One region of the Serratia sp. K1WW1 genome, then DNA from elsewhere that is predicted to be linked to it. Evidence: predicted binding sites of a transcription regulator. Region 1 holds the regulator's gene; each other region holds the start of a gene.

Region 1 (10,655 bases):
TGCTGTCTGACCGTCACGGAGATTGCAGGCAATCGCGTCAGCTTTGATTTGATCAAAGAGACACTGCGGTTGACCAATCTTGGCGATCTCAAATTGGGTGATGTGGTCAATCTGGAAAGAGCCGCCAAGTTTAACGATGAAATCGGTGGGCACCTGATGTCCGGGCATATTATCTGTACCGCGGAAGTCACCAAGATTTATACCTCGGAAAATAATCGCCAGATCTGGCTGCGCATGCCGAATATCGATTTGATGAAATATGTGCTGCATAAGGGGTTCATCGGCATCGATGGCATCAGCCTGACCATTGGTGAGGTGGTCAATAACCGTTTCTGTGTGCATTTGATCCCGGAAACCCTTGAGCGCACCACGCTGGGTAAAAAGCGCCTGGGCGATAAGGTCAATATCGAAATCGATCCGCAAACTCAGGCGGTGGTGGATACCGTCGAGCGCGTATTGGCTAATCGTGAGGCTGCGTTAGCTGTCACCAAGCCGCCAGTACCCAAAGTCTGAGAACCATGCACCAATAACCACACATAGGAGCCAAACGTGAAGTATTACGGGAAAACGATGATGTTTGCGGCGCTGTTGGCGCTGACCGCCTGTTCAAGCTCACCGGAACAGGCGAACTCACAGTCTGCCGAGGCTGAAGATGATACCTGTGGTGCATCGCAGTATCAGAATTATGTGGGTAAACCGCTGTCTGCGTTGGACGGGATCAATATTCCTCAGCAGGTACGTACTATTCCTTATAACTCTATGGTAACCATGGACTTCAATCTAAAGCGCTTGAACTTCCTGGGTGACAGTGAAGACAAAATCATTCGCGTTTATTGCGGTTAATTACCCCTCACCCCAACCCTCTCCCACAGGGAGAGGGAGCTGATGGCCCCCGCTCGTGTGAAAGTACAGAGGTCACCTCAGCAAACTCGATCGCCCCTCATTCAAGGTATATCACCGAATTCTTGGATTATCTTGATCACCCCTCATTCAAGGTATATCACCGAATTCTTGGATTATCTTGATCACCCCTCATTCAAGGTATATCACCGAATTCTTGGATTATCTTGATCGCCCCTCACTCAAGGTATCTCACCGAATTCTTAGGTTTTCTCGATCGGTTCCCTCTCCCTGTGGGAGAGGGTTAGGGTGAGGGGACCCTAGCGGGGAACTCGCAGACCGCCTTCGACGCCTTTAGGGCTGAATACCACCTGCCAAAGTTGAATATCGCGAGCGCGGAACGCTCCTGCGCAGGCATTAAGGTAATAACTGAACATCCTTTCAAAACGTTCGGAATAGCGCGATGCCAGCTGTGGCCAGCTCTGTTTGAAACGTTCATACCAGGCCATCAGAGTGCGATCGTAATCTGCGCCGATATTATGCCAATCTTCCATGACGAAACGGCCTTCGCTGGCCTGGGCAATATGTTTCACCGACGGCAGGCAACCGTTGGGGAAGATATATTTATTGATCCACGGATCAACGTTCATATCGGTCTCGTTGGAACCAATGGTATGCAACAGGAAAATGCCATCGGGTTTTAAATTACGTTCCACCACCTCGAAATAGGTTCGGTAGTTCTTCGGCCCAACGTGTTCGAACATGCCGACCGAGACGATGCGGTCAAACTGCTGGTAGAGATCGCGGTAATCCTGCAGCAGAATTTCCACGTCCAGCCCGGCACAGCGCTCTTGCGCCATTTTCTGCTGTTCGGCGGAGATGGTCACTCCTACCATGGAAACGCCGTAGTGCTTGGCCGCATAAGCAGACAGACCGCCCCAGCCACAGCCGATATCCAATACCCGCATGCCGGGCTGCAGGTGCAGTTTTTCGCAAATTAACCGTAGCTTGGCCTCTTGTGCTTCTTCCAACGTCGTGGCCTGTTGCCAATAGCCGCAGGAATATTGCATATAGGGATCCAGCATCTGGGTAAACAAATCGTTACCCAGATCGTAATGCTCTTTGCCAACAATCCAGGCACGTTTTTGGGATTGCAGATTGGTCAGGCGGGCGGCGGCAATACGCAAGATATCCTTCAGGTGGTGGGGCAGTTTCTTTTCCAGGCCGGCTGCGACAACCCGCTGAAAAAATATGTCCAGTCGTTCGCACTCCCACCAACCGTCCATATAGCTTTCGCCCAGCCCCAGAGAGCCGTCTTGCAGTACGCGTTTAAAGAAATTGGGATTATTGATCTGAATATCGAAAGGGCGTGAACCATTGATTTCAATGCCGGCCATGCTAAGCATTTCATGAGCGATACGATACCAATGGTTGTCCTGGATGCTCAGATCTTCTATACACGATGAACTCATAGCTTCTCCATCACCTTCTTCTGACTTATGATCCTGCAGAATTTAGCGTAGACAATTTCTACAGGGACATACGTATACCTACGGTAAAAATTCACCGTGGTGTCTGAAATTCGACTTGAACAGAGGAAATTTAAGAGACTCCCTGCGTCAAAGGACGCGGGTAAATGCAACCTTAAATAAAGTGTGATGCCATCCACGTACGCAGCAGTTGCTGCAATAAGAACTTAGTATAACTGTTATTCTAAAAGGTCGTTTTTGAGTATAGGCTTGCCGAGGCGTAGACTCAACTGCAAATCGCGCTCGGCAAGAATTTTCATTAAGTGACTATTTACAGAGATAATTATGACACGGAGTCGGCACGCTTCTGCCGTGTCATCTGCGTTTCATCCGTTCCTTTCCCACGCTGGATCAGATAACCCAAGGCCGCTAAAAATACGGTAGCCACCATTACGGTAGCCGTGGCTAACAGCGGTTGGGCGATAAATGCCGAAACCAACAGGCTGGCGATAAAACATAATCCCAGCTGTAGCGTGTTTTGCAGCGCAGCGGCTTTGCCACTGTTGTTGGGGAAGGGCATCAACGCATTGGCCACTAGAATAGGATAGCTGGCACCGTTTACTAACGCCATAAAGCAGAACGGGATCAGCAGAGTGGTCAACGTTGGTTCACTTAGTGTGGCGATCAGATACAACGCCACCATGCTGACACCGTAAGCTAACAGCAACCACGGCAGCAAGGTTTTGCCAGAGATGCGATTTAAGGCGCTACGGCAGCTATAACCCCCTAATAAGAAGGCCAGCGTTTGCGGCACATAGCTCAGGCCAATATCGTTGGGACTATACCCCATATCGCCGAGGATAAAGGGTGAACCCGTCAGCCAGGCGAAGAAGCCGGCAGAACAGGCGGCAAAAACCATCACGTTGCCGCTGAACACCGGGGATTTCAAGATCTGCATAAAGCCAAGGCTGGGCTTTTTATCGGCGGAAGGTACCAGTCTGCTGCGGTCTTTCAGTAGCAAGGTGGGGATCAGCAGCAGGGCGGTGATCCCCAACAGCACGGCGAAGATGGCCCGCCATCCCATATGGTTGAGCAACCAGGCACCCAGCAGTGGAGCCAGCGCCGGAGAGAGGGCGACTAGCGGCATAATGGAGGCGAAAACGCGGTTGGCTTTGCCATCGCGGTAGCGATCGACCACGATCGCCTGCCAGGTGACGGCGGCTGAACAGACGCCAATGGCTTGAATAAAGCGCAGTGACCACAGTTGTGCCACGTTCTCGACCCAAAGCATACCGAGGCAGCCGACGGCGAACAGCGCAAGGCCAATCAATAACACGGGCTTACGGCCAATACGGTCGGACAGCGGCCCCCACAGCAACTGGGCAAAGGCAAAGCCTGCCAGGAAGATACTCAGGCTGGCGCTGATCGCCCCAGCGGAGATTTGCAGATCCTGCTGCATTGCCCCAAAGGCGGGCAGGTACATATCGGTAGCCAGATAGCCCAACATACTCAGGCCGGCCAGGTAGAACATAAATCCAAAATTTCGCATTGCTATTTCTCGTTAAAATTATGTTGTCGCAGGTTTTGAAGCGCCGGCAAGTGTATACGGCTGGATCTCTGCTTGTGAAACGGTAATATTTGCAAGGTGCTGTTAAAAAATTTGAAGGCAAACATATGTGGTCTGAATATTCACTCGATGTAGTAGATGCGGTAGCGCGGACCGGCAGTTTCAGCGCGGCGGCACAGGAGTTGCACCGCGTTCCTTCTGCTGTGAGCTATACGGTGCGTCAACTGGAGCAATGGCTGGCAGTGCCTTTGTTTGAACGCCGTCACCGCGATGTGGAACTCACGCCAGCGGGGGCGCTGTTTATTAAGGAGGCGCGAGTTGTTATCAAAAAAATGCTCGATACCCGACGGCAGTGTCAGCAGGTGGCAAACGGTTGGCGCGGGCAACTGCGGATTGCGGTCGATCTGATCGTCAAACCCCAGCGCAGCCGCCAGCTGGTGCTGGATTTTTATCGCCATTTTCCCGACGTGGAACTGATGGTACAGCCGGAAGTCTTCAACGGCGTGTGGGATGCGCTGGTCGATGGCCGCGCTGAGATGGCCATTGGTGCAACACGTGCGGTGCCGGTGGGCGGCGGTTTTGCCTTTCGCGATATGGGCTTTATGAATTGGCTCTGCGTAGTCCATGCTAAACATCCGCTGGCCGCCTTGCAAGGAAAGCTGCGAGACGATCAGCTACGACCTTATCCCTCGTTGCTGTTGGAAGATACTTCGCGCAATTTACCCAAGCGGGTGACCTGGTCGCTGGACAACCAGCGGCGATTGACCGTGCCGGACTGGGTTTCGGCGGTAGATTGTTTGCGTGCCGGGCTGTGTGTGGGCATGGTACCCGCGCATCGGGTATTGCCGTTGGTACAAAGTGGCGAACTGGTGGTATTACCACTGCATGAGCCTTTCCCGCCTAGCGCCTGCTGCTTGACCTGGCAGCAAAACGCCCAGTCTCCGGCCATGGCCTGGCTGTTGGACTATCTGGGCGACAGCGAAACGCTCAATCAGGAATGGCTCAGTGAAGAGGAGCCGGGTGCTTAATCGGGCGCAGTATTGCAGCGCCCCAACAGGAGTTAACGGCGGTAATCGACAAAAGGACCATCGGCGACTGAGCGGCGCTCGATGAGTTTTGGATGCACTTCAATCACCTGCGATTCTTCACGCTTGCTGATAATGCGATCCAACAGCATGGTAAAGGCCATCTCGCCCAGGCGCTCTTTCGGCTGGTGAATGGTGGTCAGCGCCGGGGTGAAGTAGCGGGCATTACGCACGTTGTCGTAGCCAATCACCGAGATATCCTGCGGTACACGCAACCCCAGCTCATCGGCGGCGCAGATCGCCCCCATGGCCATAATATCGCCGCCACAGAAAACGGCGGTTGGACGATGCTTTTGCGACAGGATCTGATGCATGGCTTTATAGCCAGATTCAGGCTCGAAATCCCCCTGCACGATCCATTCTTCGCGCACTTCGATGTTGGCTTCCTTCATGGCTTTCAGAAAGCCCTGGTGGCGACCTCCACCGGTATTACGCGCCAGTTGACCAGGAATGGCACCGATGTCACGGTGGCCACGTTCGATCAGGTAGCGGCCTGCCAGGTAGCCGCCCTCGAAGGCATTGTCGATAATGGTATCGGTGAAGTCTCCGCGCGCGGTACCCCAATCCATCACCACCATGGGAATATTACGGTAATCTTCCAGCATGCCCAGTAGCTGATCTGGATATTCTGAGCACATCACCAGCAGGCCATCGACGCGTTTTTGCGCCAACATCGCCAGATAGGCTTGCTGTTTATCCAGATTATTGTGCGAGTTACACAAGATCAGGGTATAGCCTTTGCTGTAGCAGCTGTTTTCCACCGCTTCGATCACTTCGGCAAAATAGGGGGCCTCGCTCGAAGTGGCGAGCAAACCGATCGATTTGGTGTGGTTGACCTTGAGGCTGCGGGCCACGGCGCTGGGTGAATAGTGCAGCTCTTTGATGGCGGCCCAAACGGCCGTTTTGGTATCTTCGGCGACGAAACGCGTTTTATTGATAACGTGCGAAACGGTAGTGGTAGAAACGCCAGCGCGTTTGGCCACATCTTTAATCGTTGCCATGTAAAAAATGACTCCTAAACCCACATGTTACAGCATGTAAGTATGATGTTAATCGTTTGCCTGCGTAGATCCTTTCCCAGATAAGCGAAAACTGAGTTTTTAGTGCTGAAGTCGTAAATCGCTTGAACAGGGAGGGGCAGTTTATCGGTACGCAGTTGTGAACTGCGGATTTTGTCGCATATTGAAGAAAAGTGGAAGAGCTAATCGGTAATTATCAGCGGGGAAATCATAACAAGATTTTAATCACGAACTGTGGGAAAATGATTTGACGTATAAACTGTGTGGCTTATGCTCTGGAAAAGCCAATCTGAGAGGGAGTTGTATATGGATACCGATTTGAAGATGTCATTACTCACCACCGTGGGTGCCTTGGCAATGATTATTGCTTTCAGTTTTATTGCCGCATTGAACTGATCCGCAGCAGAAAAACAGAGGCGCAGCTTGATGCCGCGCCTTATTATTAGCTAGCCACCCGTCGTTAAGCCAGGTTTTCTGCCACGAACGCCCAGTTCACCAACGCCCAGAAGTTTTCCAGGTACTTTGGCCGCGCATTGCGGTAGTCGATGTAGTAAGCATGTTCCCACACGTCAACGGTCAATAGCGGAACGTCTGCGCCGGTCAGCGGGGTTGCCGCATTCGAGGTGCTGACAATCGCCAGACTGCCGTCCGCTTTTTTCACCAGCCAGGTCCAGCCAGCGCCGAAGTTTTTCACGGCGGCATCGGTGAACTGCTCTTTAAAGGCGGCGAAGGAGCCGAATGACTTATTGATCGCCTCTGCCACTGCGCCCGTTGGCTCGCCACCACCTTGCGGTGATAAACAGTGCCAATAGAAGGTGTGGTTCCAGACCTGGGCGGCGTTGTTGAACACGCCGCCGGTGGAGGTCTTGACGATCTCGACCAGGGATTTTCCTTCGAACTCGCTGCCTTTCACCAGATTGTTCAGGTTAACCACGTAGGTGTTATGGTGCTTGCCATAGTGGTATTCCAGCGTTTCTGCGGAAATGTGCGGTTCGAGAGCGTTTTTCTCATATGGTAATGCAGGTAATTCAAACGACATTGCTTTCTCCTTTTATAGACAATACGTCTCTCCGACGCTGTGGGCCTGGGTGGCCAAGGGCGGAAAAGCGCGATTGCACCACTTTTGTTATGGTTATTAATCTTAACAACTTTCCGGGGGAAAAGAACATCCAAACTGTGCCAAGTGGCTGATTGATTAAAGTCGCAGCGGCTTTTTATTTTTGGGGGGAAGGGAAGCACGGCCGAGCGGTTGGCTCAGCCGTGATAGGTTAACGGATGGTGGTTGGAGTCACTACGCGGCGGGCACCAATGTAATGGTTCTGCCAATAGTCGTTATCCAACTGACTGATGCGAATTTCTTCACCGGTGCGTGGTGACTGGATGAATTTACCGTTACCAAGATAGACGCCAACGTGATCGGCGGTGCCACGGTTGTTGATGCGGAAGAACACCAGATCGCCTTTCTCCAGCTCATTACGTTTGATCGGAGCTGCATCACGCAGGTGGTACATTTCGTTGGCGGTACGCGGCATTTTGATTTTCACCACGTCCTTGTACGCGTAATAAATCAGCCCGCTGCAGTCAAAGCCTGTACCAGGTGAAGATCCACCCCAGCGGTAGGGTTTGCCCATTTGCCCCATCAGCTTGGCCATGGCTGTTTGCTTGGCGTGCTGGTAGCGCTTTTTGTGAGCGGCGGAAAGTTTCAGTGGCTTATCGCGGCCAGCCAATTTTGCCGTAGCTTTACCTTCTTCACGATGGCGACCATAACCTTTTTTATAGCCTTTTTTAGGCGGAGTCACTTTGAGCTTGGCCGTTTTGGTTGCCTGGCTTTTGGTTTTAACGCGGGTGGTTTTTTTGGCGGTCTTTATAGTTGCTGGTTTGGTTTTTAGCGTTTTCGGAGGGGTGGCTGCCTTCACTTTTTTATTGGCTTTCTCCGCTTTCTTTTTCTTGCGGTCGTCTGGCCGGGCTTCATTAACGTGACTCTTGCGCTGCTCGGCAGAAACACGTGCCTGTGGCGCAGCGTGCGCCAAATTGAAGAAGAGCTGCGTAAATAGCAGCACAAAAAGTGTAATAATTAACCGCATATCGACGTTACCAACCTTGGCTCCGAAACAGAAATCGAATGAGTCACAGTATTCCCGAAATTCACCCTATAAAACAGCGTGGATCTCATAAATACTAATCCATATTGTGAGAAAACGTTAATGGCATTTTTATTGTTGCAAAATCAAACGTCTGCCGTCTAAAAAAACGACACGGATCATGTGGTTGGCTTAATGCTCGCCGGCATTGGGCAGCGCAAATATAATAGTGAAACGCCCCGATTAAAAATGTTATTCTGGGTCCATGTTTAACCGGTTCGGTGTGACCGCCGCTTTTGCTGAGGCAATCAGAGAATGTCCCTGCAAAAGATGGCGTTTTCTTGGTACCGGTCCTGCCGCTACAATAGCCAGTGTGATGCATGTTGTAGCCATGATGTGGCTTGAGGAAGCAATAATGACGACGATTGAAAAAATTCAGCAGCAAATTTCTGCCAACCCGATCCTGCTGTATATGAAAGGCTCACCGAAATTGCCAAGCTGCGGTTTCTCTGCTCAGGCCGTGCAGGCGCTTTCAGCCTGTGGCGAACGCTTTGCCTATGTTGATATTCTGCAAAACCCGGACATCCGCGCCGAGCTGCCAAAGTACGCCAACTGGCCAACCTTCCCGCAGCTGTGGGTCGATGGTGAACTGGTTGGCGGCTGCGATATCATCATCGAGATGTACCAGCGTGGTGAACTGCAGCCTTTGATCAAAGAAACGGCCGAAAAGTATAAAGATCAGGAAGACCAGCAGCCTTAATGGCGCAGGGTTTTACCAAATAAAATCGGGCGGCACTGTCAAAAGTGCCGCCCGATTTTTTTATCCCCGTCGTCTTTCAAACCGCAGCGTTGTTACCTGCACTTGCTCACCCCAGTCACTTACAAAAGTAAGCTCCTGGGGATGAGCAAGCTTGTCGCCTAGCTGCGGCTTGAAATCCATAGGGCATACGTTCTAAATTACTCCGCGCCGTCATTATGGCTGTTGGCAATCGGCCAGCCACCGAGACGTTTCCAGCGGTTGACCAGTTCACAGAACAGCTGGGCGGTTTGCTGGGTATCATAAAGTGCTGAGTGCGCCTGGCTGCTGTCAAACGGCATGCCGGCGGCAATACAGGCTTTGGCCAGCACCGTCTGCCCTAATACCAGCCCACTAAGCGCAGCGGTATCAAAGGTGGCGAAAGGGTGGAACGGGTTGCGCTTCAGGCTGGCGCGCTCGGCGGCGGCCATCAGGAAACTGTGATCAAAGTTGGCATTATGCGCCACGATGATTGCCCGGTTACAGCCCTGATCCTTAATGCCTTTACGCACGGCTTTGAAAATCGCATGCAGAGCATCATATTCACTCACTGCACCACGCAGTGGGTTATGTGGATCGATACCGTTGAAGGCCAGCGCTTCCGGTTGCAGGTTCGCCCCTTCAAACGGCTCTACATGAAAATGCAGCGTTTCATCTTGCTGCAACCAACCATTTTCATCCATTTTCAGCGTGACGGCGGCAATCTCTAGCAGCGCATCGGTCTGAGCATGAAACCCGGCGGTTTCCACATCAATAACAACGGGATAAAACCCACGGAAACGGCCACTCAGGGCGTTAAGATCACTTTTTTCGGCCATCAGTTTCTTATCTTTAGCGAATTCAGCGCGCATTATGACAAATTTCTTGTCTTGGTGCAGCGGAGATAGAAAGCAGGGCGCATGGCGCGCCCTGGAGAAACCTCAGTTACCGAGGCCGTGACCTGCGTGCTTGTTCTCGATCAGTTCGATCTTGTAGCCGTCCGGATCTTCGACGAAGGCAATCACAGTGGTACCGCCCTTGACTGGACCGGCTTCGCGGGTGACTTTGCCACCGGCCTGACGGATGGTGTCGCAGGTGGCTGCTACATCATCGACGCCCAGTGCCAGATGACCAAAGGCGGAGCCCATGTCGTAGCTGTCGACGCCCCAGTTATAGGTCAGTTCGATGACCGAGCCTTCACTTTCATCGCTATAACCCACGAAGGCCAGCGAGTATTTGTACTCGGTGTTTTCGCTGGTACGCAGTAAGCGCATGCCTAATACCTTGGTATAGAAGTCGATGGAGCGTTGCAGATCGCCGACACGGAGCATGGTATGGAGTAAGCGCATAATTTCCTCTGATTGGATATGCCGCGGCTGACGGCAGGTGACTTGAACAGCGTCAGACAGTATAGCCTTGTCGCATAAGGCAATTCAACGCGTGCGGTAGGTGATGGAGTCGGTTACGTTGTCACAAACAAAAAATAGCTGCGGATAATAGTGCAGCAGGCGGGAGCCATACAGAATGCCGACACGCCGGGGATCCATCCATGGAGGCTCGTATCGCGCGTCGATGCGCTCAGCGGTCGGCTAACCTGTATGGCTCCCACCCGCCTCAGCCTTGAGGCGTCGCGGTATTCAGCGCACCTGATTAGCTGAGTGCAAAGCCAATTTAATTCACTTACAGAGTTGGGTAATCGGTATAACCCTCGGCACCGCCGCCATAGAAGAAATCGGCACGTTGCTCGTTAAGTGGAGCCTGCTGTTTAAAGCGTTCCACCAGATCTGGGTTGGCAATATAGCTGCGGCCAAAGGCGACG
Region 2 (10,655 bases), 1.7 Mb from region 1:
TTTCCTCATTAACGGCTTTATTTTTCTTATTGAATGACAGCATTTGATTCGTCCTTGTTATTTTGTAGATAAACGCCAGCGTTGCCAACAGTGCCAGGACCAAGGCGGCCAGCAACGCGCGTTTTATGTAGATACCGGTGAAGCTGATCCCTGTCAGCCAGAGAACGATGGACAGCGTCCATAATCCCCATATACACCATAATAAGTTGTAATTACGCATGTTTTTCAGGCCGTTTGAAGTCCATTCGCCGCGAAAGTGCGGGATGCCAGGCGGCAGCCAGCGTGACGGTTCCTGTAAGGCTATCCGTAGTGCTCGGAATGATACCTAATATTGCCGCCTATTTCACCACTCGGTTGACCAACCAAGGATAATCTGAAGTGGCCAGGTAAATTGTTTATTTGTGTGATTATTAAGGCTAAATTGATTTTTGCATGAATATTGGGCGCGGACACAACCTGTCAAACAACTCAACGACATTACTCTGGCAACCGGCGTAAGATGGCTGGTCACTCACATCTGGAGGTTGTATGTCTTTATCGATTTATGCCCATTCCCCATTGCAGTTTGTCCGTGGTTTGCAGATCCTGTCGGCGTTACTGAAAAAAGGTGAGCAGTTCTTGCAGCAGAAGCAGCAGGCTGAAAGCGTGCTGTTAGAAGCCCGACTGGCGCCAGATATGTTTCCACTACTGCGGCAGGTACAGATTGCCAGCGATGCTGCCAAAGGCGCAGTGGCCAGATTAGCCGGGCAGGAAGTGCCGTCCATGCCGGATAACGAAGCCAGCTTTGCCGAGCTGCACCAGCGTATCGAAAAAACTATCGCCTATGTGCAGGGCTTCCAGGCGGCCGATTTCGCCGAGGCCGATGGCCGCAATATTGAGATAAAAAGTAAAACGCGTGATTTTCACTTCACCGCGCAAGATTTCCTGCTGACTTTCGCCATCCCCAACTTTTATTTCCACCTGACCACCGCCTACAACATCCTGCGTAATCAGGGTGTGGAAGTGGGGAAATGGGATTATCTGGGCGCGAAGTAAGTTTGGATCTTTCGGGGAGAGGCATATCTCCCCGGTTTGCTGTTATTTAACCAATGGCCTATCGCCAGGCTGGGCAGTCTTGAACTTCGCCAAATACTGCGGCTGGAAAATGCACATGCGCAGCACGGTGCGGTATGCGCCGCTAACGAAGAATTCGTCAATCAGTTCGCCTTCCACCTCAAAGCCCAGCTTGCTGTAAATATGGATCGCCTTCGGGTTTTCTTTATCGACGATCAAATACAGTTTATACAGGTTAAGTACCGAGAAGCCGTAGTCCATCGCCAGTTTGGCGGCGGTGCTGGCGTAGCCTTTGCCCTGATGCGCCGGATCGATGATGATCTGGAATTCGGCGCGGCGGTGAATATGGTCGATCTCTACCAGTTCAACCAGCCCGACCTTGGCCCCTTCATGCTCGATGATAAAACGCCGTTCGCTCTGGTCGTGAATGTGTTTATCGTACAGATCGGAAAGCTCGACAAAGGCTTCATAAGGTTCTTCGAACCAGTAGCGCATGACGCTGGCGTTGTTATCCATCTGGTGAACAAACGCCAGATCTTCCCGCTCCAGCGGGCGTAGCCTGACGTTGGTGGTGCTCGACATACATTCTCCTCGGTATTATTAATCTGGCAAAAGTATAACCTCAGGAGCTGATTGAAGGCGAAAAAAAACGGCACCGTGAAAGGCACCGTTTAGCTTGCGGTTAAATTGCGGCTCAGTCGGCGGCATAACCTTGTGCTGGCAGGCGTTCACCATCCAGCCAGGCAGCATTGTCGCGCATTGCCAGCCGCCCTTCGATAAACCAGCTCACCACCAGAGGGTATATGGTGTGTTCTTGGGTCTGCACCCGCTCAATGACTTCATCTTCCTCGTCACCGGGGAAGATCGGTACCTTGGCTTGCAGGATCACCGGGCCACCGTCAAGCTGCTCCGTGACGAAATGCACCGAAGTGCCATGTTCGGCGTCGCCGTTGTCGATAGCCTGGCGATGGGTATGCAACCCGGGGTATTTCGGCAGCAGGGAAGGGTGGATATTCAGCATGCGCCCGGCATAGCGCTGCACAAAGGCGTTGCTGAGAATGCGCATATAACCGGCCAGCACCACCAGATCGGGTTGGTATTGGTCGATAGCTTGCGCCAACGCGGCGTCAAAGGCTTCGCGATCGGCAAAGGCTTTGGCATCCAGCGCTTGAGCGGCAATGCCAGCCTCTTCGGCACGCTGCAGGCCATAAGCCTGTGCGTTGTTGCTGAGTACCGCCACGATAGTGGCGGCGATCCGGCCCTGTTGGCAGGCGTCGATCAGCGCCTGGAGATTACTCCCCTGGCCGGAGACCAACACCACAATCTTTTTCATCACTGGATGACCACTTGTTGTTCGTCAGAAGAAGCGGTCAGTTTACCAATCTGCCAGGCTTTTTCACCCGCGGCGGTCAATATTGCGATGGCTTTTTCTACCGATTCCTGTGGCAGCGCGATCACCATACCGACACCGCAGTTAAAGGTACGGTACATTTCATGACGGCTCACGTTGCCCGCCTGCTGCAACCAACTAAACACGGCAGGCCACTGCCAGCTCGATTCGTCGATCACCGCCTGCATCCCTTCTGGCAGCACGCGTGGGATGTTTTCCCAGAAACCGCCACCGGTCAGGTGAGCAATCGCGTGTACTTCCACTTTCTCGATCAATTCCAGTACCGATTTGACGTAAATCTTGGTCGGCTCGAGCAGATGATCTGCCAGCGGTTTGCCTGCCAGGTCGGTGGTAGTGGGGTCGGTCTTGCTCACTTCCAGGATCTTGCGCACCAGCGAATAACCGTTGGAGTGCGGGCCTGAAGCGCCCAGAGCGATCAGCGCATCGCCAGACTGTACTTTGCTGCCGTCGATGATTTCTGATTTCTCAACCACGCCCACGCAGAAACCGGCGACGTCATAGTCTTCACCGTGGTACATGCCGGGCATTTCGGCGGTCTCACCACCCACTAACGCACAGCCGGACTGTTTACAGCCTTCGGCAATCCCGGTGATCACGCTGGCGGCGGTATCCACATCCAGCTTGCCGGTGGCGAAGTAATCGAGGAAGAACAGCGGCTCAGCGCCCTGAACCACCAGATCGTTGACACACATCGCCACCAGATCGATACCGATGGTGTCGTGGCGTTTTAAATCCATCGCCAGACGCAGCTTGGTGCCCACGCCGTCGGTGCCGGAAACCAGTATCGGCTCGCGGTATTTCTGCGGCAACGCGCACAGGGCGCCAAAACCGCCCAGCCCACCCATCACTTCCGGGCGGCGGGTCTGTTTCACTACACCTTTGATGCGGTCTACCAATGCGTTGCCAGCATCGATATCGACACCTGCGTCTTTATAGCTGAGAGAGGTTTTGTCGGTCACTGCGCGATCCCCACGACGGTTTGCGGTTTGAGAACGGTGCTTCCGGCGGTGATGCCGGAACCAGGCGCGGCAATTCTAACAGCGCAAGCAAACGTTTGCGAGAACCATGTGAGCCCGCTCGAACTTTTCGTCTTCTATACTGTTGATCACTCTTTTGTTGATCTCGATCTGGCTATTGGTAGTGGCGTCGGGAGCAAAAGGCGGTATAATCCGGCGATTTTTTTGGCCGTCAACCACCTTAATAGGAGAAAAATGATGAAGATCGTTGAGGTGAAACACCCGCTGGTTAAGCACAAGCTTGGTCTGATGCGCGAACACGATATCAGCACCAAACGCTTTCGTGAGCTGGCTTCTGAAGTGGGTAGTTTGCTGACCTATGAAGCGACCGCCGATCTGGTGACAGAGAAAGTTACCATCGAAGGCTGGTGTGGGCCGGTTGAAGTTGAGCAGATTAAAGGGAAAAAAATTACCGTAGTGCCAATCCTGCGTGCCGGTCTGGGCATGATGGAAGGGGTGCTGGAGCACGTACCGAGCGCTCGTATCAGCGTGGTTGGGGTTTATCGTGATGAAGAAACCCTGGAGCCGGTCCCTTATTTCCAGAAACTGGTTTCCAACATTGACGAGCGCATGGCGCTGGTGGTTGACCCAATGCTGGCTACCGGTGGTTCGATGATCGCCACTATCGACCTGCTGAAGAAAGCCGGTTGCAGCAGCATCAAGGTGTTGGTGCTGGTCGCCGCTCCTGAAGGGATCGCCGCGCTGGAGAAAGCGCATCCAGATGTTGAGCTGTATACCGCGTCGATCGATCAATGTCTGAATGACAAAGGGTACATCGTGCCTGGCCTGGGTGATGCAGGCGATAAGATATTTGGTACCAAATAATCAATAAGCCGACCTGAGAGTCGGCTTTTTAATGCCCTTTGGATTGCTAACACCGGCAATCCATTGGGTATTTATCACCAAGCTAACACAACTGATACTAACTCAGAGGAAAAATACCCCATGACCCGTCGCGCCATCGGCGTTAGTGAACGCCCGCCGCTGTTCCAGACCATCCCACTCAGCTTCCAGCATCTGTTTGCCATGTTCGGGGCTACCGTGCTGGTGCCGATCCTGTTCAAGATCAACCCGGCGACGGTGCTGTTGTTCAACGGCGTGGGGACATTGCTGTATCTGTTTATCTGTAAAGGCAAGATACCTGCCTATCTGGGCTCCAGCTTTGCGTTTATTTCACCGGTGTTGCTGCTGTTGCCGCTGGGGTATGAGGTTGCACTGGGTGGTTTTATCATGTGTGGCGTGCTGTTCTGCCTGGTGGCGCTGATCGTCAAGAAGGCCGGAACCGGCTGGCTGGACGTGATGTTCCCTCCTGCGGCGATGGGCGCAATCGTTGCCGTCATCGGTTTGGAACTGGCGGGCGTGGCGGCCAATATGGCCGGACTGTTACCGGCGGAAGGTACCTCTGCAGACAGCACGACCATCACTATTTCACTGGTGACGCTGGGTGTTACCGTATTGGGCTCGGTGCTGTTCCGCGGTTTCCTGGCGATTATCCCGATCCTGATCGGGGTGTTGGTAGGCTATGCGCTGTCGTTCTTTATGGGCGTGGTGGATCTGACGCCAATCCGTGACGCACACTGGTTTGCCTTGCCGACCTTCTACACGCCACGCTTTGAGTGGTTTGCCATCTTCACCATTCTGCCTGCGGCCTTGGTGGTGATTGCCGAGCACGTTGGTCACCTGGTCGTCACGGCTAATATCGTCAAGAAGGACCTGCTGCGCGATCCGGGCCTGCACCGCTCAATGTTCGCCAACGGCATTTCCACCGTGATCTCCGGCTTCTTCGGCTCTACGCCTAACACCACCTATGGTGAGAACATCGGTGTCATGGCCATTACCAAGGTTTACAGCACCTGGGTGATCGGCGGCGCGGCAATTCTGGCTATTCTGCTTTCCTGCGTAGGCAAGCTGGCGGCGGCGATCCAGGTGGTACCTGTGCCGGTAATGGGCGGCGTTTCTCTGTTGCTGTATGGCGTGATTGGCGCTTCGGGTATCCGCGTATTGATCGAATCCAAGGTGGATTACAACAAGGCGCAGAACCTGATCCTGACTTCGGTGATCCTGATTATCGGCGTTAGCGGTGCGAAAGTGCATATCGGTGCAGCGGAGCTGAAAGGTATGGCATTGGCGACCATCGTCGGCGTCGGCCTGAGCCTGCTGTTCAAACTGATCAGCCTGTACCGCAAGGAAGAAGAAGTGATCGATGTGCCAGAAGAGCGACTGGAGCAAAAATAACCGATAAAGGCCAATTAGCCTGCTTGCTACGCCTTGATAGCAGGCTGTTGGCACGGAAAATCGGGCAACAGGGTAGTGTATCTGCCAAAGGTTGCCCGGTTATAACCGATTACAGTACAAGACCGGAATATCGGGATCATAGATAAAATACCCTTGCTTACCTGCCGGGCGTATGGAGTAGCTTGATAAACTGTTTACTTTCGAATAAACATCTGGTACCAGGCGTTTTTCAATATTTTCAGGAATGGTGTCTCGGGCATATTTATTGATATAGAGGGTTTTAAAAAAATACAACCCGTTATCGTCAACTTGGTAGCTGACAATGATATCACGCCTGATATAGTACGTTTTCTCCCCATCATAATAGTTTGCAGTTACTGAAAATTTACCTCTGCCATCATCTTTGTTGCTATCGCCTTTTAAATCTATTGAAATATTATAATTAGCGACTACTTCAGGTTTTGGGACGTCAAATTTCAAATAAAGCTTAGATTCGCAAGAGATACTTTCCGTTTTATTTTCTGAGTAAAGAAAATAATATACTATGGCCAGAATGGCACATGTTAACATTACTGATAAAATAATGGGTTTAGTTTTCATAGCCAGACCAATGATATGATTTACAATTACTTTTAGCATCACCATCAATGCGATTGTCACATATGAAAATGGATTCCCTTTTAATTTCTGGGTTTCCAAAATAATACAAAGACTGGTTCCCTGCTTTATTACACTGTATGTTGTACTTATCAATTTTTGATTTGATATATAATAAGGTGAATTTTTCATCTTGCTGATATATATTACAGTTTTGATATTCCCCTATCAATGAGTAATTTATTATTGGCGAGTTTTTAGCGTTGTAAACATAAAGTAATGAGACAATGATGAGGGTGGAAACTATCACTAAATGATAGGTGCTGCATCTTTTTAATAAATTGGTTTTTTGGGGGGGAGACGCATTGATATCTAATGTAGGCTTTTCTTCCACTTCTTGCTGTTGTTCTTGATGGTTTTCTTCTTTTACGTACTCTACTTCATCCTGAAATAGCTCAATAGTAAATTCTTGTGGGATATTGAACCCGGAGCGCGGAGTTGTTTTAATAATGTTTTTATCTAATCCCAGTGAGCAAAGGTGTTTTCTCAGGATATAGATATGCTGATATAGGGTATTAGAGCCTACAATGACGCCTTTCTGTCCCCAAATGTCATCGATAAGCTCATCTGGAGAGACAATTTGATGATCGGCATCAATGAGTTTCTGTAAACATTTAGCCGCAGGGTTAGAAAGCTTTACTTTTACTTCTGGCTCATTAAGGTTGAAAATTTCCCCGTGGTCATTATTGTAAACTATCTTTTTATCTATCAAATAGTAACCAACCATCTCAATCCTCTGAGTAATGAATGCCACCCATAAGGATAGGATTATTCCCAGTGCATGTAAAGTCTTATCCCGCTTTAATTTAACATCTATATAGTGTCTAAGAGTAAACAGGCAACGTGCGGCGGCCAGGTACAGATACTTTGCTGCAGCAGAAAGGGCCGGAGGGGGCCCTTACTCCGGCTCCGCTTTCAGATGCGGGTGCAGTACAATAGTGTGGTATCGGTCTGGCCTACCAGATAGCCTTGTTTGCCAACCAGGCATATTGTGTCATCCGCCAAACCCTTCACTATATGTTTGCTTGGGCTTTGACAAGCGGGCTCTCTGTTATGCGCTTTTGAATTGATATAGTTCCATGATAAATTATCAGAGGAGCTATAGAGGGGACAGTTTCCATGTTGATACGAAAGTGAGTCATTATGTAACGGTTGGCGATCGCTATTAACCAACAAAATGATTAGGCTAATAATAAACGGAATGAAATAAAATAGTTTATGCCACCCGGATGAACTCTCAACCAGGGTCGGGATGCTAGCATTTTCTGCGCATCGAAATTCATTCTCCATCCGCTCAATAGTAAAGTTTGTGGATATATTAAATCCGAGCTGCGGCGTGGTTTTAATAATCTCTCTATCTATGCCTAAAGCCCCGAAATTTTTTCTTAACATATAAATATGTTGGTAAAGCGTATTCGGGCCGACAACCATTCCTTTTTGTCCCCAAATATCCTTAACAAGAGCATCTTGTGAGATGATCTGATGCTTGGCATCAATCAGGATCCGTAGACACTCGGCGCCAGGTTTTGATAGCTTTATTTTTAAATCTGGTTTATTCAGCTTAAAAATGACACCTTCTACACTATTGTAAACTATAGTTTTGTTAATCAGGTAATCATTAGTCATTTCAAGCTCCTTCAAGGTGAGAATAATCTGAAGGCGGTGAGTCTAGCATATAGAATATGCTAGACCACAGAAAGGATTGCGGGGATATAAGTATCATGATTAGAGCGCAGGGGTGATAAGGTCTGATGGTGTGTTTGCCAGTCTCGTAAAAATGCCGCCATAGCTGGCGGCATTAAAAGATTATAATTATCACTCTTATTTAGTAAGGTACTTTGGGTAGCTTGCTAATAATAATTTATGGTGAATACCACCTTGCTGTCTGCTTTGCCCGGTGTGACTTTGTTTTCTGTTTTGATATACCTTGCTACCAAAGGAATAGTCAGGCTGGTACTGGCACTATTGCTAACGGCGATCCGCTGCTCATTACCTAGATTGAACAGGGTGTTGCTAGCCTTGCTACCCGAAGCAAGCTGGATACCAACGCCGTTGGCAGTGTTGTTTGATGGCTCTAACTTGACGATGCCGTTGGCAGCGTTGATGTTACCATATAATGCAGACAGCTTTAGTCCAATGGCATTACCGGTATATTTTAATCCGGAAATCGCGCCGGTTAAATGCACCGTGTTAAAGGCATTGTTGATATAGCCGTAGAACCTTGGACAGTTGGTCATTTTTATTGAGGCATCGCGCCATTCGCTGGAGCCTTTAGACATCATATCAAAGATATCCCAGGAGCCGAGATCGACAGTATAATCCGGTACGCTACAGGTTTGAGAAATGATCCTTAAACTGCCGCTAAAGTTGACGGTGTAAGGCTTCCATGAATAAAGGACGGCGCTGCCGTTGGCAACGGTGTAATCGTTACGAATGACGGCGGTAGGTAAGGAGCTGCCGTTCAGCGTACCCGGTGTGATATTACCGGTTTTTATCAGTAACATCGTGATGGTGGTCCACACCTGTATATCACCAATGCTGGCTCGGGTTTCACTGTACCATTGATAGGCGGTGGCATTAAGACCCGTGTTGCCTCTGGCGATCACCACGCCAACGCCAGGGATATTGGTGTTGTAAATTTTTCCTGAATAAGTTCCCCCTTGCCAGCTGGAAAGCGACTGCGGCATTTTGGTGAGATAAATATATTGCCTGTCCGTATGTGGGCCGGTGCCATCACAAAGACCATGGGGCGCTTTGGCATAATCCTTGGTTGAAGTGATGTTTTGCCGATAAATGATGGACCCGAGGGGGAGTTCGTTACCCACGGTGATATTCCCTCCCTGCAAGGGAAAGGCATCGGTTCTGACCGGCACATTTATCTTACAGGTTAGCGCTAAACCGGCCGAACTGTAGGCAACCAGAACGACCAATAAGGCGTGCAAGCTATAGTTAGTTAAGGTCGATCGAATGCTTTCAAGCCACCCGTTAATAAACCTTTTCATTGTTAATCCTCCCGGCAGATTGAATCAAAGCGGATAATGTTTTTAATGGTCGAGCCTGGTTGCTTAGGCGGTAAAATATAATTCAGCTGGCAGTATTGACCCGGTTGGCTACCCCACTTGACCGTAAGCTGGTCCCGTTGCTTTTCAACCCGCGCGTAGATTTGCCCCATTTGACCAACGCTGCCGATGTTGTTTTTCACACTGTCGAACACTTCGGCCCCAAACGGCACCGCTTCGCCATTAGCGCGTTGTGCCATGATCAACAGCGGTGTCCCTTGCTGGGTTTTAAACGTCACCTTGCTCACCGCGCCTGCATGTGGGGCAACTTTGTCACTGGTATTTTCCAACTCGACCTCGTACGGCATGCCTTTTGGATCGATGGTGATTTCATTCATCTCGTACGGATTCAGATAAGGTACGGCGGCGTGTCCCCATGGATCGATGCGCACCCCGGAATAGCCGCCAACCTTGGCGCCGGTCGCCCCCTTGGCTTCAACCACGGCGAAGGTATCACCGGTATAAGGGGTCATGACGACGCCTTGCGGCCAGGCGATCATCGTGCCACTCAGTCCAGCCGACGCATTCTGGTAATGTCTGCCCGCACCGTAAGTGGCGGTCATATGGGTGTAAGCTGAACGGTAACCACCGTTGAGCGCCATGCTGCTGCCCCCACCCTGGTTATAATGCATCGCGCTGGCACCGTAGTTGTATTGGTAGTCCTCCCCGGCACTGCCGGAAATCCCGACTTGTTGGCCACTTTGCCCCGTGGTGCTGTGATTCAGGCTGGCGCTCAGCGATGGTAGATTGGCATTTTCTTTACGCCCTAATGGCATGCTGAGGTTAAGCAGCCAGTTGGTTTCCATCCTGCCTCGCATGCCGCGAACGCGCCCAGCGCTCAGGCTGTAGCTGATATCGCGATACTCGTTGCTGTAGCCCAGTTGATATTGAAGATCGGTATTGCCTTGATTCCAGTAATCCTGGGTATATCCGGTGACATACATTTGTCCCCAACCGGCTGGCAGCCCCTGATTCATGGTGATATTAAAGCGGTTACGTGGCCGCCAGATATTGTCAGCCGACTGGCCGTGTTGCTCGGCATCGATCGCCCGCATGGCGGTCATATAGTCGTAATAGCCTGAGGTTGAATAACGATAGGCGGCGATGGTCAGGTTGCTGTTGGTTGCTGGCAAGAACTTGCTATAGCTCAACTGGAAGCTCTGCCCGCTATTCATCCGCTCTTTGGTGCTTTCCAGATGGACTCGAGCCTGGCTGACATCGGCA
Region 3 (10,655 bases), 1.8 Mb from region 1:
CGCCATGTGGCAGGTTGTAGAAGCCACCCAACTGGTGCGCCATAGCGTGCACATAACCCAATGAGGCGTTATTAAATGCCATACCGGCCAGGAACTGGGCATAGGCCATGTTCTCGCGCGCCTGCATGTTTTGCCCGTCGTTGACCGCATCACGTAAAGACTCGGCAATCATGGTGGCGGCTTTTAGCGCGCAGGCATCGGTGATTGGGTTGGCGGCGCTGGAGACGTAGGCTTCGATAGCGTGGGTCAGCGCATCCATACCGGTGGCGGCGGTCAGGCCTTTTGGCATGCCAGCCATCAGGTGAGGATCGTTGACCGACAGGATCGGAGTCACGTGCTTGTCGACAATCGCCATTTTGATGTGGCGCGCTTCGTCGGTGATGATACAAAAACGCGTCATCTCGGAAGCGGTACCCGCAGTGGTGTTGATCGCAACGACCGGCAACTGCGGCTTAGCTGAGCGATCAACCCCTTCATAGTCTTTGATTTCCCCGCCGTTAGCGGCGACCAGGGCAATCCCTTTCGCACAGTCATGCGGCGAACCGCCACCCAGCGAAACGACACAGTCACAGTGATGTGCGCGCAACAGTTCCAGGCCCTGTTTTACGTTTTCCGTGGTCGGGTTGGGATGGGTGCCGTCATAGACGCAGCTTTCAATGTTCTGTGCTGCCAACAGGGCTTGCACCTGAGCTACGACGCCAATGCCGTTCAAAACCTTGTCGGTCACGATCAGTGCGTTATGCAGTCCATGCTCTTTCATGGTTTTTGCCGCGTCTTCCAGGCAGCCGGAACCAATCATGTTGATGGAAGGGATAAAGAATGTTGAGGCAGCCATAACCTACTCCTTATAAAGGCTTTTTGCGTGAGGTAAACCTTATCGTGCTAATGCTTAAGAAAATATGATCTATCACAATTTAGTTAGCAAAAATTTGCTTAATTCTACAGCTTGATTTTCCACCGGTTTATAACGTTTATCTGAAATTTTAAGAAATGAACAAAATTTAATCATCATTAAATATGATGTTATTGATTTGTTGGTGGCGTTTTGAGCGATCGACAAACGTGGCAGGTTCAAGCTTATTTACCTCAACGAGGCCGAGTGGCTGCGGCAAAAGGGACTAGTGTGTATAATGCCCGCCGCGATGCGCACGAGGATTGATGTGGTGAATGAATATAGTGATGAGTATTGGATGCGTCAGGCGTTAAGCCTGGCTCAACGTGCGCAGGAACAAGGTGAGGTGCCGGTTGGGGCGCTGCTGGTGCTGGACAATCAGGTGATTGGCGAAGGTTGGAACCGGCCGATCGGCCGCCACGATCCCACCGCTCATGCTGAAATCATGGCGCTGCGCCAGGGGGGGGCGGTATTGCAGAATTACCGCCTGCTGAATGCCACGCTGTATGTCACGCTGGAGCCTTGCGTGATGTGCGCCGGGGCGATGGTGCACAGCCGCATCCGTCGTTTGGTATACGGCGCGGCCGATGAAAAAACCGGAGCGGTGGGTTCACTGGTGGATATTCTGCGCCATCCGGGCATGAATCATCAGGTAGAAATCGTCTCGGGCGTGCTGGCAGAAGAGTGCGCCGCCACCCTCAGCAACTTTTTCCGTATGCGCCGCGAGCAGAAAAAAGCGCTGAAACTGGCGCAACGGGCTGGAAAAGACCCGCAATAACTACATGCCAAATAACTACAGGGCGAGCGCCAGCTTGGCTTCCACGGCCGGATAGCCCTTGGCCAGCTCGGCCTGTTTCATCGCTTCTACCGCCTTCTTCTCTTTTTCCAACAGATAGCCCACCAGGCTGACCTGATAACGGCGGATGTTTTCCACGTAGTTATAGGCTTCGCGGCCACGGGCATAGCCATAGGTGAGTGACGGATAGTAGCGCTTCTGGCTCAGCATCGGCAGGCGCTGTTTCACGTCGACCCAACTGTCGGGGTTGCCTTGCTGGCTTTTGGTGAGTTTACGTGCATCCAGCATATGGCCCCAGCCCATGTTATAGGCGGCCAGTGCGAACCAGATCCGCTCATCTTCCGGCACCGTGTCGGGCACCTTCGCCATCAGACGCTGCAGATAGAGCGCCCCGCCTTGAATACTTTGCTCCGGATCGAGCCTGTCGGTGACGCCCAGGCCGTCGGCAGTGGCCCTGGTCAGCATCATCAGCCCACGGACACCGGTGGGGGAGGTCGCCTGCGGATTCCAGTGCGATTCCTGGTAGGCGATGGCGGCCAGCAGCTTCCAGTCAATTTCGCTGGCATACTTTTCAAACAGCGAGCGGAAAGTGGGCAATACCGAATCGATGGCTGACAGGAAGGTTTTGGTATCGACGTAGTCAAAACTGCCCACGTGCCCCAGATATTTCTCTTCCAACCGGGCTAGCGTGCCGTCTTCTACCCTTTGGCTATAAAAATCCAGCAGCGCGGCGTACAGGCTATCGTCATTGCTGCGCTTCAGATACCAGGTCACTGGCTCTTCATCGGTAATGTCAAAAGCGACGGCCAGCTGTGGATGGATACGCTGCAGCAGGGCAATGGTCACAGAGTCGCCGATGGTGTAATCCAGCTTGCCATCGGCCACCTGTTCCAGCAGCTCTTTCGAGGTCATATCGCTTGATGCTTCCCAACTGAGTTCGGGGTATTTGCTTTGTTTGAGCTGCTTTAGCGTGCTGACGTGCGCCGAACCGGAGGCCACCGCCAGCTTGCCTTTGATATCGGCAAAGGTTTTTGGCCGTGTGGTACCCAACCGATAAACCAACTGCTGGGAAACGGAATAGTACGCCGGGCCGGTACTGGCGCGGCTGAGGCGATCCCGGTTGTAGATTAGCCCGGCAGCGAGAATATCGGCATTGTCGTCATCGAGATCGTCAAACAGGTCATTGATGTTTTGGTGTGGGATCACCACCAACTTGACCCCCAGGTAGTTGGCAAAGCTTTTGGCCAGCTCATAGTCAAGGCCACTCGGCCCCTGTGGGGTAGTGAAATAGGTTAACGGTGAGTTTAACGTGCTGACGCGCAGTTCCCCCCGCGATTTGATCGCCTCGAGTTGGCCTCCCTGTCCATCACGCCAGGCGATATTGGGCCACAGGGCAAGCGCCAGCAACAGGGCCACAACACCGATTAGAATGTAATTTATTTTTAGGCGTTTCAAATAGTTATCTCAAATAGATGCACGCTTTATGTTGACCGGAATCAGGATTTTTTCATGGTTAAATCACCAGTGCCGGGGCATTTTGCGCAACATTACGCCAGCGTGCAACTTTATTGATAGGTTATGAGAATTCGGCAGCGGGAATAGCTTTTATCAATAATAGCTACGCAAACGGTTTCGTCGGCGGCGCGGATTATCTATAATGGCGCGCGTTTTCCCCCTGTTGCGCCCAATGAAGTGCTGAACCCAGTTGCTTCGAAGACGAGAGAACTTTGATTATGGAAATACTGCGTGGTTCGCCCGCTTTGTCGGCTTTTCGCATTACCAAACTACAGTCCCGCTGCCAGGATGCTCAACTGCCGATCGTTGATATCTATGCCGAGTACGTTCACTTTGCCGATGTCAGCGCACCGCTAAGCGCCGAAGAGCAGGCCAAGCTGCAGCGGTTGCTCAAGTACGGTCCTTCTCTCGCTGAACATGCTCCGCAAGGTCGCCTGCTGTTGGTGACGCCGCGCCCGGGCACCATTTCTCCTTGGTCTTCCAAAGCCACCGATATCGCCCATAACTGTGGCCTGACGCAGGTGGTTCGTCTTGAGCGCGGCCTGGCATTTTATGTCACAGCGCCGACCTTGACCGATGCCCAGTGGCAACAGCTTGCCACCCTGCTGCACGATCGCATGATGGAAACGGTATTCAGCGAGTTGCAACAGGCGGAAACACTGTTCTCTCATCATCAGCCCGCACCGTATCAGACGGTGGATATCCTGGCCCAGGGCCGCAGCGCGCTGGAACAGGCCAACACCAAACTGGGGCTGGCCCTGGCGCAGGACGAGATCGACTACCTGCTGGCCGCCTTTACCGAGTTGGGGCGCAACCCAACGGATATTGAGCTGTACATGTTCGCACAGGCCAACTCCGAACATTGCCGCCACAAGATTTTCAACGCCGACTGGGTCATCGACGGCGAACAGCAACCGAAGTCGCTGTTCAAAATGATCAAAAATACCTTTGAGCAGACGCCGGACTACGTGCTTTCTGCCTATAAAGACAACGCAGCGGTGATGGAGGGTTCCCAGGTGGGGCGCTTCTTTGCCGCGCCGCAAAGCGGCCTGTATGACTATCATCAGGAAGAAGCACACATCCTGATGAAGGTGGAAACCCATAACCACCCAACGGCGATCTCGCCTTGGCCAGGAGCTGCGACCGGTTCTGGCGGAGAGATCCGCGACGAAGGTGCAACCGGCCGTGGCGCGAAGCCGAAAGCTGGCCTGGTAGGGTTCTCGGTTTCCAACCTGCGTATACCGGGTTTCGAGCAGCCTTGGGAACAGGATTTCGGCAAGCCGGATCGCATCGTCACCGCGCTGGATATCATGACCGAAGGCCCATTGGGCGGTGCGGCATTCAATAACGAGTTTGGTCGCCCGGCGCTGGTCGGTTACTTCCGTACTTATGAAGAGCGCGTCAATAGCCACAACGGCGTTGAGCTGCGTGGCTACCACAAACCGATCATGCTGGCAGGCGGCCTGGGCAACATCCGCGCCGATCATGTGCAAAAAGGTGAGATCACCGTGGGTGCCAAACTGGTGGTGCTGGGTGGCCCGGCGATGAACATCGGTTTGGGCGGCGGGGCGGCTTCGTCGATGGCCTCTGGTCAGTCCGATGCCGATCTGGATTTTGCTTCGGTACAGCGTGATAACCCGGAAATGGAACGCCGCTGCCAAGAGGTGATCGACCGCTGCTGGCAGATGGGCGATAGCAACCCGATCCTGTTTATCCACGATGTGGGTGCCGGTGGCCTGTCGAACGCGATGCCGGAACTGGTTAGCGACGGTGGCCGCGGTGGCCGTTTCGAACTGCGTGACATTCTCAACGACGAACCGGGCATGAGCCCGCTGGAAGTGTGGTGTAACGAATCCCAAGAGCGCTATGTGATGGCGGTAGCGCCTGAGCAAATGGCGACCTTTGAGGAAATCTGCCGCCGTGAGCGCGCGCCTTTTGCGGTGATTGGCGAAGCGACGGAAGAACGCCATCTGACGCTCAACGATCGCCACTTTGACAATCAGCCGATCGACATGCCGTTGGATGTGCTGTTGGGCAAAACGCCAAAAATGACCCGCGACGTGAAACGTCAGCAGGCGAGCGGCGAAGCGTTGCAGCGTGCTGATATCTCCATTGCTGATGCGGTCAAGCGGGTGCTGCACTTGCCAGCCGTGGCGGAGAAAACTTTCCTGATCACCATTGGCGACCGTACCGTCACCGGCATGGTTGCGCGCGACCAGATGGTCGGCCCATGGCAGATCCCGGTAGCCGACTGTGCGGTAACCACGGCCAGCCTGGACAGCTATTACGGGGAAGCGATGTCGATCGGCGAGCGTGCTCCCGTCGCATTGCTGGATTTTGCCGCCTCAGGCCGCCTGGCGGTAGGGGAAGCGCTGACTAATCTGGCCGCGGTGGAAATCGGTTCGCTCAAGCGGGTGAAACTTTCTGCCAACTGGATGGCCGCAGCGGGCCACCCTGGTGAAGATGCCGGTCTATATGAAGCGGTGAAGGCGGTGGGTGAAGAACTTTGCCCAGCGCTGGGGATCACCATTCCGGTGGGCAAAGACTCGATGTCGATGAAAACCCGCTGGCAGGAAGGCAATGAACAGCGGGAAATGACGTCACCGCTGTCGCTGGTGATTACTGCGTTTGCTCGCGTGGAAGATGTGCGCCACACCGTGACGCCGCAACTGTGTACCGACAAGGGTGATAGCGCACTGTTACTGATCGACCTGGGTAATGGCCACAATGCCCTTGGGGCAACGGCGTTGGCGCAGGTTTATCGCCAACTGGGCGACAAGCCAGCCGATGTTCGCAACGTGGAGCAATTGGCCGGTTTCTTCAACGCGATGCAGCAGCTGGTGGCGGATCGTGCGCTGTTGGCCTATCACGACCGTTCCGATGGCGGCCTGTTGGTCACTTTGGCCGAGATGGCGTTTGCCGGGCATTGCGGCGTGGAAGTCGATATTCAGGCGCTGGGTTCTGACGCCTTGGCTGCCTTGTTCAACGAGGAATTGGGTGCGGTGATCCAGGTGCCAGCTGCGCAACTGGCGGCCGTACAGCAAGTCTTTGCCCAACACGGTCTGACGGATAACGTGCATCACCTTGGCCAGGCGCTGAGTGGCGATCGTTTCGTTATCACCAGCGCTGGCAAACCGGTGTACAGCGAAAGCCGCAGCACTCTGCGTACCTGGTGGGCTGAAACCACCTGGCAGATGCAGCGCCTGCGTGATAACCCGGAATGTGCCGATCAGGAGCACCAGGCCAAGCAGGACGAGCGCGATCCGGGCCTGAACGTCAAGCTGACCTTCGCGACCGATGATGATATCGCAGCACCTTATATCGCCAAGGGCGCACGCCCTAAAGTTGCGGTATTGCGTGAGCAAGGGGTTAACTCTCACGTTGAGATGGCGGCGGCGTTCCACCGTGCCGGTTTTGATGCGGTTGATGTTCACATGAGCGATCTGCTGGCAGGCCGCCGCGATCTGCAAGAGTTCCACACGCTGGTGGCCTGTGGTGGCTTCTCTTATGGCGACGTGTTGGGGGCTGGTGAAGGCTGGGCTAAGTCGATACTGTTCAACGAGCGCGTACGCGATGAGTTTGCCGATTTCTTCCATCGCCCGCAGACCTTGGCGCTGGGCGTGTGTAACGGTTGCCAGATGATGTCCAACCTGCGTGAACTGATCCCGGGGGCTGAACATTGGCCGCGCTTTGTGCGCAACCTGTCGGATCGTTTCGAAGCGCGCTTCAGCCTGGTGGAAGTGGCTAGTAGCCCGTCGCTATTTATGCAGGGTATGACAGGCTCGCGCATGCCGATTGCCGTTTCTCATGGTGAAGGCCATGTAGAAGTGCGCGATGCGGCGCATCTGGCGGCGTTGGAACATCACGGCCTGGTTGCGTTACGTTTTGTCGACAACCATGGTCAAGTGACCGAAGCTTACCCTGCCAACCCGAACGGTTCACCGAATGGGATCACCGCAGTGACCAGCAGCAATGGCCGCGCCACCGTAATGATGCCGCATCCAGAACGCGTGTTCCGCACCGTCAGCAACTCCTGGCATCCAGAGGAGTGGGGTGAAGACAGCCCTTGGATGCGCATGTTCCGCAACGCTCGTAAGCAACTGGGGTGATTTAACCAGAGGTTTGCGTGCAAGTTTACTGAGGCGCCGCGTAGGCGCCTTTTTTATTTCTTTATTTTTTAATTGGTTAGCCCGTATGTCGGTTTTTTGAGACAAAGGCCATATTGCCTGTCTCTAAAAAGAGACATTTAACTAATTGATTTTAAACAGGGTTAAAGCGATTGAATTTAGTTGTCGTGTTTTGGCGACGCTATGTCGGATTAATACTCAAACTCGACCACCCAGGTAGAGCGCTGGAAGTGACGTTAAAATAAATTATCGTTAATAAACAGTATGATGTAAATATTTTTATAAAGTTGGCACGGAAGGTGCATTATAACTATCAGTTGCTCATTCACCTTTTTATGATTGGCCCCGTCTGGTACGGAACAGCGCCTCATAAGCCTCCGAATGATGCCTAAGAAATGGTGCCTATCGTCCAACCAAACCGATAACAGACGCGCAAGCGACTTTATCAAGCATCGGACGACACGTGGAGTGAGGCACCGCCTAGTATCCAACTGTGATGATATGTTCATCAATCCCGGATACTTTTTGGATGCTATTCGTCCCAATCAGATGCCAGCCTGGTGCTACATCACCTGGGGACGAGGAGTAAGGGCATCCACATATTCCTTGCGATGGGGCATCATGCCCCAGCGTCAAAATCCAAACCGCGTTGCCTCCGTTTTCCCCTCGATACGTTCTCAAACCACATCAGTTTCCTCTTTTGGGATAACGCGTTTTTGCTTATCTGAACGCCATTAATCCGCTGCCGGGCTTTTCTCTCCCCGGATTGTCGGTTAGCATCTGGGCAGACTAGAGATAATGAGATGATTTCTTTGAAAAGATGGCGTCTATTTCCACGCTCGTTGCGCCAATTGGTCGTAATGGCGTTCCTGCTGGTGCTGTTACCGCTGCTGGTATTGGCTTATCAGGCCTACCAAAGCCTGGATCATCTCAGCGCGCAGGCGGCGGATATCAACCGTACGACGCTGGTGGATGCCCGGCGCAGTGAGGCAATGACCAGCGTGGCGCTGGAAATGGAGCGTAGCTATCGCCAGTATTGCGTACTGGTCGATCCTACCCTGGAGCGGCTGTACCAGAACCAGCGTAAACAGTATTCACAAATGCTGGATGCCCACGCCCCGATCCTGCCGGACGAACGTTACTACCAGACACTTCGTAAACTGCTGACTCAGCTTGCTACCATCAAGTGCCAGAGCAGCGGGCCGGACAAGGACGCTTCACTGCTGTTAGAGTCTTTTTCACATTCCAACGCCGAAATGGTCCAGGCCACCCGTACCGTGATATTTTCCCGTGGGCAGCAACTGCAGCAGGCGATCGCCGAGCGTGGCCAATACTTTGGCTGGCAGGCGCTGTTGCTGTTCCTGGTCAGCGTGCTGTTGGTGGTGCTGTTTACCCGCATGATTATCGGGCCCGTCAAGGCCGTTGAGCGTATGATTAACCGCCTGGGGGAAGGGCGGCCCATCGGCATGACGGCGTCCTTTAAAGGCCCGCGTGAACTGCGTTCTTTGGCTCAGCGTATTGTCTGGTTGAGCGAGCGCCTGGCCTGGCTGGAATCGCAGCGCCATGAGTTCCTGCGCCATATCTCCCATGAGCTGAAAACGCCGCTGGCCAGCATGCGTGAAGGCACCGAGCTGTTGGCCGATGGTGTGGCAGGCCCTCTCACCTCCGATCAGAAAGAGGTGGTGGCGATCCTCGATCAGAGCAGCCGCCATCTGCAATTGCTGATTGAGCAACTGCTGGATTACAACCGCAAACTGGCAGATGGCCCGTCGGAACATGAAAACGTCGAGCTGGAAGAACTGGTGGATATGGTGGTCGCCGCCCACAGTTTGCCGGCACGTGCCAAGATGATCCGTACGGAAGTCAAACTTGAGGCGGAAATCTGCTGGGCAGAGCCTACGCTATTAATGCGCGTACTGGATAATCTCTACTCCAATGCGGTGCACTACGGCAAGGAATCCGGTAACATTTGGATCCGCAGCCGCCAGGTCGGCCAGCGGGTACAGATTGACGTTGCCAATACCGGTAGCGCGATCCCGCAAGCGGAACGAACCATGATTTTTGAGCCTTTTTTCCAGGGGAGTCACCAGAGAAAAGGGGCCGTTAAAGGAAGCGGACTGGGGCTGAGCATTGCACAGGACTGTATTCGCCGTATGCGTGGCGAATTGAAATTGGTGGATCTCGCCGATGCCGACGTCTGCTTCCGTATTGAATTGCCATTAACCGCCGAGAATGAATAAATAATGTACACAGGGTCTAATCGCGCTTATCAATCGCAGACCGAAGGTTCACCGCGTGTTTCTCTACCTCTACGCGCACCGCTCGGCAAACATTCGCTTTCTTTTTTGGGCACAATCCTTTTTGCCCCGTTTCTGCTGATCGGCTGTGTCGATCGTGCGGTCAGTAGCGGCCCGGCCCAGCAGCAACAGGAAGCGATCCCGGATACCAAGGTGGTGGATTACCGCATTGCGCCTTGCGATACGCTATGGCAGCTTGACGAAAAAGAAGCCTTGGAAAACTCGCTCTTTTGGCTGCGGGCGATGGACTGCGCCGATCGTATCGGCTCCACGCAGGCCAGAGCGTTGGCGAAAACCCTGCCGGGCAACAATTGGCAGAACGTGTTCAAGCAAAGCATTTTGCTGGGCAGCGCTGAGCCGAGCTCGAGCGAGCGCCGCCAGATCATCGATCGTCTGAACAGCTATCGTCTCGAGTTCCCTAACTCGCTGCGTCCATTGCTGCAACTGTGGCGTCAGCAGCAGGCGTTGCAAGTGAGCCTGTTTGACGAGCGGGCGCGCTACCAGCACCTGCAGGAAAGCTCAGACAGCCAGATCGATTCGCTGCGCCAGAACCAGATCCATCTGCAGAGCCAGTTGCAGGAGACCTCCCGCAAACTGGAGAACCTGACCGATATCGAACGCCAGCTCTCGTCACGCAAGCAACTGCAGGGGGAAATCCCGGAAAGCAGCGTGGCGCAGCCTAAAGCCGATGCCGCAGGCAAGCCTGCAGCGCCCGCCAAAGCGGCCGAGCCCGCAGAGCCAGCCCCGGTGACTGAAACTGGCACCGCCTTGCCGGTAGAGCCGGAAGAGACCTACACGCCGCCCGCGGCTAACAAGGAGTCCCCAGCGCAATGACAGCTCGCAAACCGGCCAATCTGTTGTTGGTTGACGACGATCCCAGCCTGCTCAAGCTGTTGGGAATGCGCCTGACCAGCGAAGGTTTTCACGTTACCACGGCGGAAAGCGGGCAAGAGGCGTTGCGCCTGCTGGTCCGCGAAAAGATCGACCTGGTGATCAGCGATCTGCGGATGGATGAAATGGACGGCATG

What was found. Region 1 encodes PurR, which represses purine synthesis genes. Its sites were predicted from a motif close to CANGCAAACGTTTGCNTG; they were not measured.
Region 2: the regulator PurR is predicted to act here: its motif matches at 3,508-3,525, upstream of purM (phosphoribosylformylglycinamidine cyclo-ligase).
Region 3: the regulator PurR is predicted to act here: its motif matches at 3,308-3,325, upstream of purL (phosphoribosylformylglycinamidine synthase).

The regions. Positions count from the first base shown of each region.
Region 1 is NZ_CM147697.1:3,302,150-3,312,804, reverse strand. Features, by position in the region: gene ACX9GU_RS14970 (riboflavin synthase subunit alpha) at 1-513, shown strand, start outside; gene ACX9GU_RS14965 (I78 family peptidase inhibitor) at 550-843, shown strand; gene cfa (cyclopropane fatty acyl phospholipid synthase) at 1,161-2,312, opposite strand; gene punC (purine nucleoside transporter PunC) at 2,653-3,858, opposite strand; gene punR (DNA-binding transcriptional activator PunR) at 3,984-4,904, shown strand; gene purR (HTH-type transcriptional repressor PurR) at 4,937-5,962, opposite strand; gene cydH (cytochrome bd-I oxidase subunit CydH) at 6,287-6,376, shown strand; gene sodB (superoxide dismutase [Fe]) at 6,441-7,019, opposite strand; gene ACX9GU_RS14930 (C40 family peptidase) at 7,249-8,064, opposite strand; gene ACX9GU_RS14925 (Grx4 family monothiol glutaredoxin) at 8,474-8,821, shown strand; gene rnt (ribonuclease T) at 9,019-9,708, opposite strand; gene gloA (lactoylglutathione lyase) at 9,778-10,185, opposite strand; gene nemA (N-ethylmaleimide reductase) at 10,517-10,655, opposite strand, start outside.
Region 2 is NZ_CM147697.1:1,609,163-1,619,817, forward strand. Features, by position in the region: gene ACX9GU_RS07310 (bactofilin family protein) at 1-220, opposite strand, end outside; gene ACX9GU_RS07315 (DUF1993 domain-containing protein) at 529-1,035, shown strand; gene speG (spermidine N1-acetyltransferase) at 1,078-1,635, opposite strand; gene purN (phosphoribosylglycinamide formyltransferase) at 1,748-2,386, opposite strand; gene purM (phosphoribosylformylglycinamidine cyclo-ligase) at 2,386-3,423, opposite strand; gene upp (uracil phosphoribosyltransferase) at 3,679-4,305, shown strand; gene uraA (uracil permease) at 4,426-5,715, shown strand; gene ACX9GU_RS07345 (hypothetical protein) at 5,815-6,315, opposite strand; gene ACX9GU_RS07350 (winged helix-turn-helix domain-containing protein) at 6,305-7,099, opposite strand; gene ACX9GU_RS07355 (winged helix-turn-helix domain-containing protein) at 7,288-7,998, opposite strand; gene ACX9GU_RS07360 (fimbrial protein) at 8,223-9,374, opposite strand; gene ACX9GU_RS07365 (fimbria/pilus outer membrane usher protein) at 9,377-10,655, opposite strand, start outside.
Region 3 is NZ_CM147697.1:1,453,022-1,463,676, forward strand. Features, by position in the region: gene yiaY (L-threonine dehydrogenase) at 1-835, opposite strand, end outside; gene tadA (tRNA adenosine(34) deaminase TadA) at 1,164-1,670, shown strand; gene mltF (membrane-bound lytic murein transglycosylase MltF) at 1,686-3,143, opposite strand; gene purL (phosphoribosylformylglycinamidine synthase) at 3,419-7,312, shown strand; gene ACX9GU_RS06695 (sensor histidine kinase) at 8,134-9,570, shown strand; gene qseG (two-component system QseEF-associated lipoprotein QseG) at 9,574-10,461, shown strand; gene glrR (two-component system response regulator GlrR) at 10,458-10,655, shown strand, end outside.